DNA from 3 places in the Streptomyces sp. NPDC006512 genome. Region 1 is predicted to be linked to each of the others. Evidence: riboswitches for the same ligand, from Rfam matches in the RefSeq annotation. Region 1 holds a riboswitch; each other region holds the start of a gene.
The links. A riboswitch is a leader RNA that binds a small molecule or an ion and turns the genes downstream of it on or off. The one in region 1 is predicted to bind cobalamin.

Region 2: it holds a riboswitch for cobalamin, as region 1 does, so the genes downstream of both, ABZZ17_RS23755 (energy-coupling factor ABC transporter permease) here and ABZZ17_RS18120 (CoA-acylating methylmalonate-semialdehyde dehydrogenase) in region 1, are expected to answer to the same signal.
Region 3: it holds a riboswitch for cobalamin, as region 1 does, so the genes downstream of both, ABZZ17_RS11285 (ribonucleoside-diphosphate reductase subunit alpha) here and ABZZ17_RS18120 (CoA-acylating methylmalonate-semialdehyde dehydrogenase) in region 1, are expected to answer to the same signal.

What each region holds. Positions count from the first base shown of each region.
Region 1 covers NZ_JBEXPG010000023.1:95,083-99,020, reverse strand. The annotation lists gene ABZZ17_RS18125 (acyl-CoA dehydrogenase family protein) at 1-553, opposite strand, end outside; gene ABZZ17_RS18120 (CoA-acylating methylmalonate-semialdehyde dehydrogenase) at 550-2,049, opposite strand; cobalamin riboswitch at 2,239-2,416, opposite strand; gene ABZZ17_RS18115 (cobalamin-binding protein) at 2,471-3,385, shown strand; gene ABZZ17_RS18110 (short-chain fatty acyl-CoA regulator family protein) at 3,401-3,938, opposite strand, start outside.
Region 2 covers NZ_JBEXPG010000034.1:87,568-91,505, forward strand. The annotation lists gene ABZZ17_RS23745 (hypothetical protein) at 1-409, shown strand, start outside; gene ABZZ17_RS23750 (flavodoxin family protein) at 503-1,228, opposite strand; cobalamin riboswitch at 1,352-1,548, shown strand; gene ABZZ17_RS23755 (energy-coupling factor ABC transporter permease) at 1,577-2,272, shown strand; gene ABZZ17_RS23760 (energy-coupling factor ABC transporter substrate-binding protein) at 2,272-2,658, shown strand; gene cbiQ (cobalt ECF transporter T component CbiQ) at 2,663-3,412, shown strand; gene ABZZ17_RS23770 (ATP-binding cassette domain-containing protein) at 3,409-3,938, shown strand, end outside.
Region 3 covers NZ_JBEXPG010000012.1:30,771-34,708, forward strand. The annotation lists gene ABZZ17_RS11270 (carbon starvation CstA family protein) at 1-343, shown strand, start outside; gene ABZZ17_RS11275 (YbdD/YjiX family protein) at 340-564, shown strand; gene ABZZ17_RS11280 (GNAT family protein) at 677-1,189, shown strand; cobalamin riboswitch at 1,231-1,365, shown strand; gene ABZZ17_RS11285 (ribonucleoside-diphosphate reductase subunit alpha) at 1,528-3,921, shown strand; gene ABZZ17_RS11290 (ribonucleotide-diphosphate reductase subunit beta) at 3,921-3,938, shown strand, end outside.

The DNA of each region.
Region 1 (3,938 bases):
CGAAGGCCGAGATCCCGCCCGGCCCGGGAGCCCCGGTGCGGGCCATGACGACGTAGACGCCGGCGGCTCCCGCGCCGGAGATGAACTGCTTCACGCCCGTCAGGACGTAGTGGTCGCCGTCCCGTTCGGCGCGGGTGCGCAGGGCTGCGGCGTCGGAGCCGGCGCCCGGTTCGGTGAGGCAGTAGCTGCCCAGGGTGTCCGCCGAGCAGAGCGCTGGCAGCCACCGCGAGCGCTGGGCGGCGTCCCCGTAGCGGTCGATCATCCAGGCGACCATGTTGTGGATGGAGAGGTAGCCGGCGATGGAAGGGCAGCCCGTCGCGAGGGTCTCGAAGACGAGCACCCCGTCGCTGCGGCTGAGCCCCGAACCGCCGTGCTCCTCACGGACGTAGACGCCGCCGAGGCCGAGGGCCGCGGCCCTGCGGATGACGTCGACGGGGAAGTGCTTGTCCTGGTCCCAGGCGACGGCGTACGGGGCCAGGTGCTCCTGGGCGAAGTCGAGGGTGACCTCGGCGAGGGCGAGCTGGTCCTCGGTGAAGGTGGTCACGGCGCTCATCCCATCGTGGGGATGGTGAAGCTCGCGCCCTCCTTGACCCCGGAGGGCCAGCGCGAGGTGACGGTCTTGGTACGGGTGTAGAAGCGGATCGAGTCCGGCCCGTGCTGGTTGAGGTCGCCGAACCCGGACCGCTTCCAGCCGCCGAAGGTGTGGTACGCCACGGGCACGGGGATCGGGACGTTGACGCCGACCATGCCGGCGCCCACGCGCCGGGTGAAGTCCCGGGCCGTGTCCCCGTCGCGGGTGAAGATGGCCACGCCGTTGCCGTACGGGTGCTCGGTGGGCAGGCGCAGGGCCTCCTCGTAGTCGGCGGCCCGTACGACGCTCAGCACCGGGCCGAAGATCTCCTCGCGGTAGATCCGCATGCGCGGGGAGACCCGGTCGAAGAGGGAGGCGCCGGCGAAGAAGCCGTTCTCGTGCCCCGCGAGGGTGAACCCGCGTCCGTCGACGACGAGTTCGGCGCCCTCCGCCTCCCCGATGCCGACGTAGCGGTTCACCCGGTCGAGGGCGTCCCGGCTGACCAGCGGTCCGAAGTCGGCGTCGGGATCGTCCGAGCGGCCGATGCGCAGGGTCGCGATCCGCTCCCTCAGCTTCGCCACGAGCGCGTCCGCGGTCTCCTCGCCGACGGGCACGGCCACGGCGATGGCCATGCAGCGCTCGCCGGCGGAGCCGTACCCGGCGCCGATCAGGGCGTCGACGGCCTGGTCGAGGTCCGCGTCCGGCATCACGATCATGTGGTTCTTGGCGCCGCCGAAGCACTGGGCCCGCTTGCCGTGGGCGGCGGCGGTCGCGTAGATGTGCGCCGCGATCGGGGTCGATCCGACGAAGCCGAGGGCCTGGACCCGCGGGTCCTCCAGCAGGGTGTCGACGGCCTCCTTGCCCCCGTTGACCACGTTGAGCACGCCCGGCGGCAGGCCCGCCTCCAGGAACAGCTCCGCGAGGCGCAGCGGCACGGAGGGGTCCCGCTCGGAGGGCTTGAGGACGAAGGAGTTGCCGCAGGCCAGGGCGGGCGCGGCCTGCCACAGGGGGATCATGGCGGGGAAGTTGAAGGGGGTGATCCCGGCGACGACGCCCAGCGGCGCGCGCAGGGAGTGCACGTCGATGCCCGTCCCGGCGTTGTCGGTGAACTCGCCCTTGAGCAGGTGCGGGATGCCGGCGGCGAACTCGACCACCTCCAGGCCGCGTTGCAGGTCACCGTGGGCGTCGGCGACGGTCTTGCCGTGCTCGGCGGACAACAGCCGTGCCAGGGAATCCCGTTCGCCCTCCACCAGCTGGAGGAAACGCAGCATGACGCGGGCGCGCCGCTGGGGGTTCCACTGCCCCCAGTCGGCCTGGGCCGCCTCGGCGTCCGCGATGGCGGCCTCGGTGTCGGCGCGCCCGGCGAGCGGGACGCGGGCCTGGACGGAGCCGGTGCTGGGGTCGTACACGTCGGCGTGGAGGCCGGACGTTCCGGTGACGTGCTTGCCGCCGATGAAGTGGGTGAGTTCGCGGACCATGGGTGCCTGCTCTCGTCAGGTGCGGATCCGGGGATGGCACGGCGGACCGGCGGCCGCGCCCGGTCGGGCGCGTCGCTGGGGAAGGCCGTGGGACTACGAACGCGCGAAGGAGGTGTGCGCGCGCTCCGCCGGATCACCAGGGTCGTGGGTACAAACCGGTGCCATGCGTGTCTTCTCCATCCTCGTGGACAACACGGAACGTTCCGCGGCCGGTATCCTGACTCCCGGATCCCCGCGTGCCACCCGCCTTCCCGACAGCCCTCGTCAGTGGCGTTGGACGGCAGCACACTCCCCGGTCACAGTGGCGGGACCGTGCCGGTTTTTCACCGGCTTCCCTGCACCGCGGACCTTATGGGCACGAACATATAGTTGGACGTCCTAGTAAGTCCACCCCCGCCGGCCGCGCGCCTACAGTCGGTCCATGCGCATCGTCTCCCTCCTCCCCGCGGCCACGGACATCGTCGCGGACCTCGGTCTCGCCCCCGACCTGGTCGGACGCACCCACGAATGCGACTGGCCGGCCGGGGCGGTCGCCTCCGTACCGGTCGTCACGCGGGCCGAATGGGCGGCGGACGAACTCAGCAGCCGGGAGATCTCCGACGCCGTCGGCGGGGCCGCCCACTCCGGCTCCTCGCTCTACACCCTCGACACCGGGGCGCTCGCGGCCCTCGCGCCGGACGTCGTCCTCACCCAGGACCTGTGCGACGTCTGCGCCGTGTCCTACGCGGGCGTCTCCCGCGCCGTGCGCGTCCTCGACGCCGGACCGCGCGTCCTGAGCCTGGAGCCGCGCACCCTCGACGACGTACTGGACTGCCTGGTCACGGTCGGGGAGCTGCTCGGCGTACGGGAGCGGGCCGAGCGGCGCCGGGAGGAACTGCGGGCGCGGCTCGACGGGGTGCGGCGGCTGACCGCGGGCCGCGCCCGGCCCCGCGTGGTGACCGTCGAATGGCTCGACCCGCTCTGGCCCGCCGGCCACTGGGTCCCCGAGCAGATCTCCTGCGCGGGAGGCGAACCGCTCCTCGCCGCCCCGGGCGAGCACACCACGCCGATGACCTGGGACGCCGTCCGCGCGGCCCGCCCCGACGTCGTCCTGGTCATGCCGTGCGGCTTCCCTCCCGAACGCACCCTGCGGGAGCGCGAGTTGCTGACCTCCCTGCCCGGCTGGGAGGAACTGCCCGCCGTACGGGCCGGGGAGGTCTGGGTCCTGGACGGGCCCGCCTACTTCAACCGCCCCGGCCCGCGCGTGGTCCGCGGCGCCGAAGTCCTCGCCCACGTCCTGCACTCCGTACGGGCGGGGGAGCCGGTCACCCCGGCCGAGGCGCGGCGCCTGGACTGACCGGCCGGCCCCCGCTCAGCCACGCCCCGGCCCGGCGGGAGCGCCCGTGACCGGGTACGGGACGAAGGTGCTGCTGTTCTCGTCCACCGCCAGGGCCCGGCCCAGCGGCGGCACGGCCCGCTGCGGGCAGTCCAGCCGCTCACAGAGCCGGCACCCCATTCCGATCGGCGTCGCGGCCGCGGCGTTCCCGAGGTCGAGGCCGTCGGCGTACACGAGCCGCGACGCGTGCCGGATCTCGCAGCCGAGGCCGATGGCGAAGGTCTTCCCCGGCTCGCCCCAGCCGCCGCGGTGGCGGGTGACGGCCCGGGCGGTCCACAGGTGCCGCTGCCCGTCGGGCATGGCCGCCACCTGCACGTGGATCCGGCCGGGCGCGGCGAAGGCCTCGTACACGTTCCACAGCGGGCAGGTGCCGCCCGCGCGGGAGAAATGGAAGCCGGTCGCGGACTGCCGCTTGGACATGTTCCCCGCCCGGTCCACGCGCACGAAGGAGAAGGGCACCCCGCGCAGCCTGGGACGTTGCAGGGTGCTCAGGCGGTGGCAGACCGTCTCGTAG
Region 2 (3,938 bases), on a different contig from region 1:
CACCACCACCCAGACTCCGCTCGTCGTGAACGCCCGCTGGGGCGGGCACTGCACCTTCGACCGGATCGTGATCGACCTCCAGGGGTACGTACCCGAGGTCAACGTCAGCCCCGTCTCCAAGCTGGTCTACGACGGGTCCGGCAAGCCGGTCCCGCTGGCCGGCAAGTACTTCCTGGAGATCCGTCTGCACCCCGCCGCCGGACACGACGACGCGGGTCAGAACGTCTACAAGGGCCCCAAGCTCCAGAAGATCTACCTCAGCAAGCTCAAGGGCCTCGCCATGACCGGCGACTACGAGGGCTACGTGACCTTCGGCGCCGCCTTCGACACCCGGCCGGCCTACGGCGTCACCGTCCTGCACAACCCGGAGCGGGTCGTGGTGGACGTCTCGCACCCCAACACGTGCTGACCTGACCGGCACGCCGTCCGGGGGCCCGGGGTGTCGCACACCCCGGGCCCCCGGCGTCGTGCCGCCGGATCCCGGACGGACGGGGTACGGGGATCAGCGGTGTTCGGGGTTGGGGAAGTCGAAGCGGCAGCCCGCGTCCCACAGGGAGCGCTGGTTGCCGTGTGCGGGGACGCCGCCCGCGCGCTTGAGGAGCGCGGCCAGGTGCATGAGGTTCCAGGACATGAAGGCCGTGTTGCGGTTGGTGAAGTCGTTCTCCGGGCCGCCCGAGCCGGGGTCCAGGTAGGAGGGTCCCGGGCCGGCTTCGCCGATCCAGCCGGCGTCGGCCTGCGGGGGGACCGTGTAGCCGAGGTGCTGGAGGCTGTAGAGGACGTTCATGGCGCAGTGCTTGACGCCGTCCTCGTTGCCGGTGATCAGCGCTCCGCCGACGCGCCCGTAGTAGGCGTACTGGCCCTTTTCGTTGAGGATCGAGGAGCAGGCGTAGAGCCTCTCGATGACCTGCTTCATGACGGAGCTGTTGTCGCCGAGCCAGATCGGGCCGCAGAGCACGAGGATGTCGGCGTCCATGATCTGGCTGTAGAGGACCGGCCACTGGTCGGTCTCCCAGCCGTGCTCGGTCATGTCCGGCCAGACACCGGTGGCGATGTCGTGGTCGACGGCCCGGATCAGTGAGGTCCGGGCGCCGGCGGCCTCCATGACGGCGCGGCTCCTGGCGATCAGCCCCTCGGTGTTGCTGGGTTCGGGCGAGCGCTTGAGCGTGCAGTTCACGTAGACGGCGGAGAGGTCGGAGTAGGCGGGAGCGCCGGAGGAGGTGTCAGCCACGCCCCCCACGCTGACCGGCCGGGGCCCGGACCGCCATCGGACCGCACCCTTCCGGGGCACCGCCGGACGGCCTCCGGTCACCCCCGCGCACGGGGGCGGGTTGTTACCGGTCGGCGCGGACGACTACTGTCAGCGGGCCTTGGTGTTCGGGAAACCGGTGGGAAACCGGTGCGGCCCTCGCCACTGTGATCGGGAAGTCCGGCTCCACTCCTGCGGGAAGCCACTGGGTTCCGCGCGGGAGACCGCACGGCCCCGGGAAGGCGGAGCCAGGGCATCAGTACCCGTGAGCCAGGAGACCGGCCGGGGCGCGTCGTCCATCCACGAGGTGCTGGAGAGGTCTCTCTACTCATGCATATAGCCGAGGGGTTCCTTCCCCCTTTGCACGCGGTCGCCTGGGGCGCCGCGTCCGCTCCCTTCGTCGTCCACGGTGTCCGCGCCCTCACCCGCGAGGTGAAGGCCAAGCCGGAGAGCACCCTGCTGCTCGGAGCGTCCGGAGCGTTCACTTTCGTCCTGTCCGCCCTGAAGATCCCTTCGGTGACGGGCAGTTGTTCACACCCCACCGGCACCGGACTGGGGGCCATCCTCTTCCGGCCGCCGATCATGGCGGTGCTCGGCACGATCACCCTGCTGTTCCAGGCCCTGCTGCTGGCGCACGGCGGACTCACCACCCTCGGCGCCAACGTCTTCTCGATGGCCGTCGCCGGCCCGTGGGCGGGCTACGGGGTCTACCGGCTGCTGAAGAAGTTCGACGTGCCGCTGATGGTGACGGTCTTCTTCGGCGCCTTCTTCGCCGACCTGATCACCTACTGCGTGACCTCCGTCCAGCTGGCGCTGGCCTTCCCGGACCCGGGCAGCGGTTTCGTCGGCGCGCTGGAGAAGTTCGCGGGCATCTTCGCCCTCACCCAGATCCCGCTCGCGGTCAGCGAGGGCCTGCTCACCGTGCTCGTGGTGCGGCTGCTCATGCAGTCCAGCAAGTCCGACCTGGTGCGCCTCGGCGTCGCCAAGCTCACCGGGACGAAGACGAAGCAGGAGGCGGCGCTCTGATGACCAGGAACGCGAAGATCAACACGCTGCTGCTGCTCCTGGTGGCGGCGCTGGCCGTGCTCCCGCTCGCGCTGGGACTCGGCGAGGGCAAGGAGGAGCCGTTCGCGGGCGCCGACGCGCAGGCGGAGGCGGCCATCACCGAGCTGAAGCCGGACTACGAGCCCTGGTTCTCCCCGCTGTACGAACCCCCGTCGGGCGAGATCGAGTCGGCCCTGTTCGCCCTCCAGGCGGCACTCGGCGCGGGCGTCCTCGCCTATTACTTCGGCGTGCGCAAGGGCCGCCGCCAGGGCGCCGCGCTCGCCGCCGCGGCCGGTACCGCCGACCCCGCCGGCACGGACCCGGGGGCCGGCCCGGCTCCGGCGTCCGCGACCGGCGCGGAGCGCTAGCGCGGTGCTGCCGATCGACGTCGCGGCGCACAGCAGCCGCTGGCGCCGCCGCCATCCACTGGAGAAGGCCCTGCTGGGACTGGGCCTGACGGTCACCGCCGTGTGCCTGCCGCCCTGGCCCGGCGGGCCGCTGGTCGCCGCGGCGACCCTGGCGGTGCTGCTCGGCCCCGCCGGGGTGGCCGGGCGGCAGCTGTGGCGGGCCTTCCGGGTCCCGCTCGGCTTCTGCTGCACCGGGGCGCTGCCGCTGCTGGTGTCCCTGGGCGGCCCGGGCGGATTCGTCTCGCTGGCCCCCGACGGGCCCCGGCACGCCGGGGAACTGCTGCTGCGCACCTCGGCGGCCTCGCTGGGCGTGCTCCTGTTCGCCTTCACCACCCCGGTGTCGGACGTACTGCCCCGGCTGGTACGGGCCGGGGTGCCGGCGCCCGTCGTCGACGTGGCCCTGGTCATGTACCGGATCGGGTTCCTGCTGCTGGACGCCACGGCCCAGGTCCGCCGGGCCCAGGCGGCCCGCCTCGGGCACACGAACCGGGCCGCGGTGTGGCGTTCGCTGGCCGGGCTCGCGGCGACCTCGTTCGTCCGGGCCTTCGACCGCGCCGGGCGGCTCCAGGAGGGGCTCGCCGGGCGCGGCTACGACGGCACCCTGCGCGTGCTCGTCCCCGAAGCCACCCTGTCCTGGCGGTTCCTCACGGCGTCCGCCGCCCTGCTGATCTCCCTGGTCGGCGTGACCCTCGTACTGAAGGAGCTGTATCCGTGACCCGGTTGGTGGAGCTGGTCGGCGCGGGCTACGCCTACGAGGACGGCCCGGCCGTGCTCTCGGGCGTGGACTTCGCCATCGAGCGGGGCCGCGCGCTGGTCCTGCTGGGCCGCAACGGCAGCGGCAAGACCACGCTGATGCGGCTGCTCAGCGGCGGCCTGCGGCCCGGGCCGGGCGAACTGCGCCTCGACGGCGCGGCCGTGACGTACGACCGCGCGGGACTGACCCGGCTGCGGACCTCGGTACAGCTGGTGGTCCAGGACCCGGACGACCAGCTCTTCGCGGCGTCCGTCGAGCAGGACGTGTCGTTCGGGCCGATGAACATGGGCCTGACCGCGCCGGAGGTCCGCGAGCGGGTCGACTCCGCCCTGGCCGCCTTGGACATCACCGCGCTGCGGGACCGGCCCACGCACCTCCTCTCCTACGGGCAGCGCAAGCGCGCGGCGATCGCGGGCGCGGTGGCGATGGCCCCGCGCGTGCTGATCCTGGACGAGCCGACGGCCGGACTGGACCCGGACGGCCAGGA
Region 3 (3,938 bases), on a different contig from region 1:
CTTCGCCCAGCGCGACAAGTACCAGGCGGGCATCGACGCCGACAAGGTCCTGCCGCCCGCCAAGACCATGGGCGACATGCACACCGTCGTCACCAACGCCACGGTCGACGGGGTGCTGTCGGTGCTGTTCGCGGTCCTGATCGTCATCGTGCTGGTGGACGCGGCCCGGACCTGCTTCAAGGCCATCGCCCACCCCGAGACGGTGCGCCTGTCCGAGGTCCCGTGGACCGAGTCGAAGATCGTAGCCCCGGCCGGGCTGATCGCCACGCCCGAGGAGAAGGCCGAACTCGCGGCGGCCGGCCTCGACGCGGGCGGCGGCCGGGCCAAGACCCCCGTCGCATGAGCGGCACGAGCGCCGCGCGCGCGGTGAGCGGGGTCCGGGGCGCGCTGTCGAAGGCCCGGTTCTACGTACGGGAGTTCTCCGGCGAGGCCGCGTACGACCGCTACGTGGCCCACGCCCGCGCCCACGACCCGCACGCCGAGGTCATGACCCGGCGCGCCTTCGAGCGGGCCCGCACCGACGCCCGCGAGGCGGATCCCCGGGAGGGCTTCCGCTGCTGCTGAGCGGCACGCGCGAGGGCCCCGCCGGCCTCGTCCGGCGGGGCCCTCGCGCGTGCCCGGCACCGGACCGCCGGGATCCGGGCGTCCGCCCGCGGCCGTCGCGCACACTCGACGCATGGACATCGTGATCAGGGCGGCGCAGCCCGCCGAATACGAAGAGCTGGGCGGGATCACCGCGCGGGCCTACCTGGAGGACGGGCTCCTCGAAGCCAACACCGACGACACGTACGAGCGGACGCTTCGGGACGTCGCGGGCCGGGCCGGATCCGGCGAGGTGCTCGTCGCCGTACTGGACGGACGCCTGCTGGGCGGTGTGACGTTCGCCCCTCCGGGCAGCCCCCTCGCCGACATCGCGGGCCCCGGCGAGGCCGAGTTCCGGATGCTCGCCGTGGCCGCCGCCGGCCGGGGCAAGGGCGCCGGCGAAGCACTCGTACGGGCCTGCGCCGACCGCGCCAGGGCCCTGCCGGGAGTGTCCCGGCTGGTGCTCTCCACCCAGCCGGGCAGCCCCGCCGCGCACCGGATCTACGAGCGCCTGGGCTTCGTGCGCACCCCGGAACGGGACTGGTCCCCGGTCCCCTCGGTGCCCCTGCTCACCTACGCCTTGGAGCTGTACGCACCCGAGCAGTAGCCACGCCGACACAACATGTGGGGGCTACCGCAACGGGCCGCCCCCACATGTATGCTCATGGCTGCTGTCGTCGCAGGGGAATCCGGTGCGAATCCGGAACTGTCCCGCAACGGTATGAAGTGCACCCATTGGTGCGTCCGGAAGTCCGAGGACCTGCCGACAGCGCGCCCGGCTCAACCGAACCGGGTGCCGATACGTCCGGGCCTCGCGGTTGGGCCGGTGGACGCCACGCGGCGCACGTACCGCCTGCCCTGTCCGGGCCGGTCCGTGGGCTTCCCGCGTGCGCCCGCTCGCCCCGCCCCGTCGAAGACCGGGCCGAGCGAGGGAGAGCTCCCCCCGTGACCATCGCGCCTGCCGCACCGCGCGCCGAGTCCGCCCAGTCCGACACCGAGGCTGCGCTCACGCCCGAGGGCCCGGGGACCGCACTGCTGCGTACCCTCACCGAGCTGACGGCCGACCTCCCCGACACCGACCCCGGCCGGGTCGCCGCCGCCGCCCTGCGCGGCCGCAGCTCCGTCGCCGACGAGGCCGAACTGCGCGGGCTGGCCACCGAGGCCGCGGCCGGTCTGATCTCCGAGGACCCGGCGTACTCCCGCCTCGCCGCCCGGCTGCTGACGCTGGCCGTCCGCGACGAGGCCGCGGGCCAGGGCTCCACGTCCTTCTCGGCGTCCGTCGCCGTCGGCCACCGCGAGGGGCTCATCGCCGACCGCACGGCCGAGTTCGTCACGACCCACGCGGCCCGCCTGGACGCGCTGGTCGAGCACACCCTCGCCGAGGGCGCCGACGACCGCTTCGGGTTCTTCGGCCTGCGCACCCTGCACAGCCGCTACCTGCTGCGCCACCCGATCACCCGTCAGGTCATCGAGACCCCGCAGTACTTCATGCTGCGCGTGGCCTGCGGCCTGGCCGAGAACGACACCGTCCAGGCCGTCGAGGAAGTGGCCTCGCTCTACCGGCTGATGAGCCGCCTCGACTACCTGCCGTCGTCCCCCACGCTCTTCAACTCCGGTACCCGGCACCCGCAGATGTCCTCCTGCTACCTGCTGGACTCCCCGCTGGACGAGCTGGACTCGATCTACGACCGCTACCACCAGGTCGCGCGCCTGTCCAAGCACGCCGGCGGCATCGGCCTCTCGTACTCCCGCATCCGCGCCCGGGGTTCCCTGATCCGCGGCACCAACGGCCACTCCAACGGCATCGTCCCGTTCCTGAAGACCCTCGACGCCTCCGTCGCCGCGGTCAACCAGGGCGGCCGCCGCAAGGGTGCCGCCGCCGTCTACCTGGAGACCTGGCACGCGGACATCGAGGAGTTCCTGGAGCTCCGCGACAACACCGGTGAGGACCAGCGCCGTACGCACAACCTGAACCTCGCCCACTGGGTGCCGGACGAGTTCATGCGGCGCGTGAACTCCGACGGGCAGTGGTCGCTGTTCTCACCGGCCGACGTCCCCGAGCTCGTGGACCTGTGGGGCGACGAGTTCGACGCCGCCTACCGCAAGGCCGAGGCGGACGGCCTGGCCCGCAAGACCATGCCCGCGCGTGACCTGTACGGCCGGATGATGCGCACCCTCGCGCAGACCGGCCAGGGCTGGATGACCTTCAAGGACGCCTCCAACCGCACGGCGAACCAGACCGCCGAGCCGGGCTCGGTCGTCCACTCCTCCAACCTGTGCACCGAGATCATCGAGGTCACCGACGACGGCGAGACGGCCGTCTGCAACCTCGGCTCGGTCAACATGGGCGCCTTCGTCGTGGACGGGGACATCGACTGGGAGCGGCTGGACGAGACCGTCCGTACGGCCGTGACCTTCCTCGACCGCGTGGTGGACATCAACTTCTACCCGACCGAGCAGGCCGGGCGTTCCAACGCCCGCTGGCGTCCGGTCGGCCTGGGCGCGATGGGTCTGCAGGACGTCTTCTTCAAGCTGAAGGTGCCCTTCGACTCCCCCGAGGCGCGGGCGCTGTCCACGAAGCTCTCCGAGCGGATCATGCTGGCCGCGTACGAGGCCTCCTGCGACCTCGCCGAGCGCAGCGGTCCGCTGCCGGCCTGGGACAAGACCCGTACCGCCCGCGGTGTCCTGCACCCGGACCACTACGACGTCGAGCTGAACTGGCCGGAGCGCTGGGACGCCCTGCGCGCCCGCGTCGCGAAGACCGGCATGCGCAACTCCCTGCTCCTGGCCATCGCGCCGACGGCGACGATCGCCTCGATCGCGGGCGTCTACGAGTGCATCGAGCCGCAGGTCTCCAACCTCTTCAAGCGCGAGACCCTCAGCGGTGAGTTCCTCCAGGTCAACGCGTACCTGGTGGAGGAGCTGAAGCAGCTCGGCGTGTGGGACGCGCAGACCCGCGAGGCGCTGCGCGAGTCCAGCGGTTCCGTGCAGGGCTTCGGCTGGATCCCGGCCGAGGTGCGCGAGCTGTACCGCACGGCGTGGGAGATCCCGCAGCGCGGCCTGATCGACATGGCGGCGGCCCGTACGCCGTTCCTCGACCAGTCCCAGTCGCTGAACCTGTTCCTGGAGACGCCGACCATCGGCAAGCTCAGCTCGATGTACTCGTACGCCTGGAAGCAGGGCCTGAAGACCACGTACTACCTGCGTTCGCGCCCGGCGACGAAGATCGCCCGTGCGGCGCAGGCCGCCGCCCCGGCGGCGCTCCCGCAGGCGGTGGCCGACGCGGAGGCGCTCGCCTGCTCCCTTGAGAACCCCGAATCGTGCGAGGCCTGCCAGTAATGAGCTCCAACGACAAC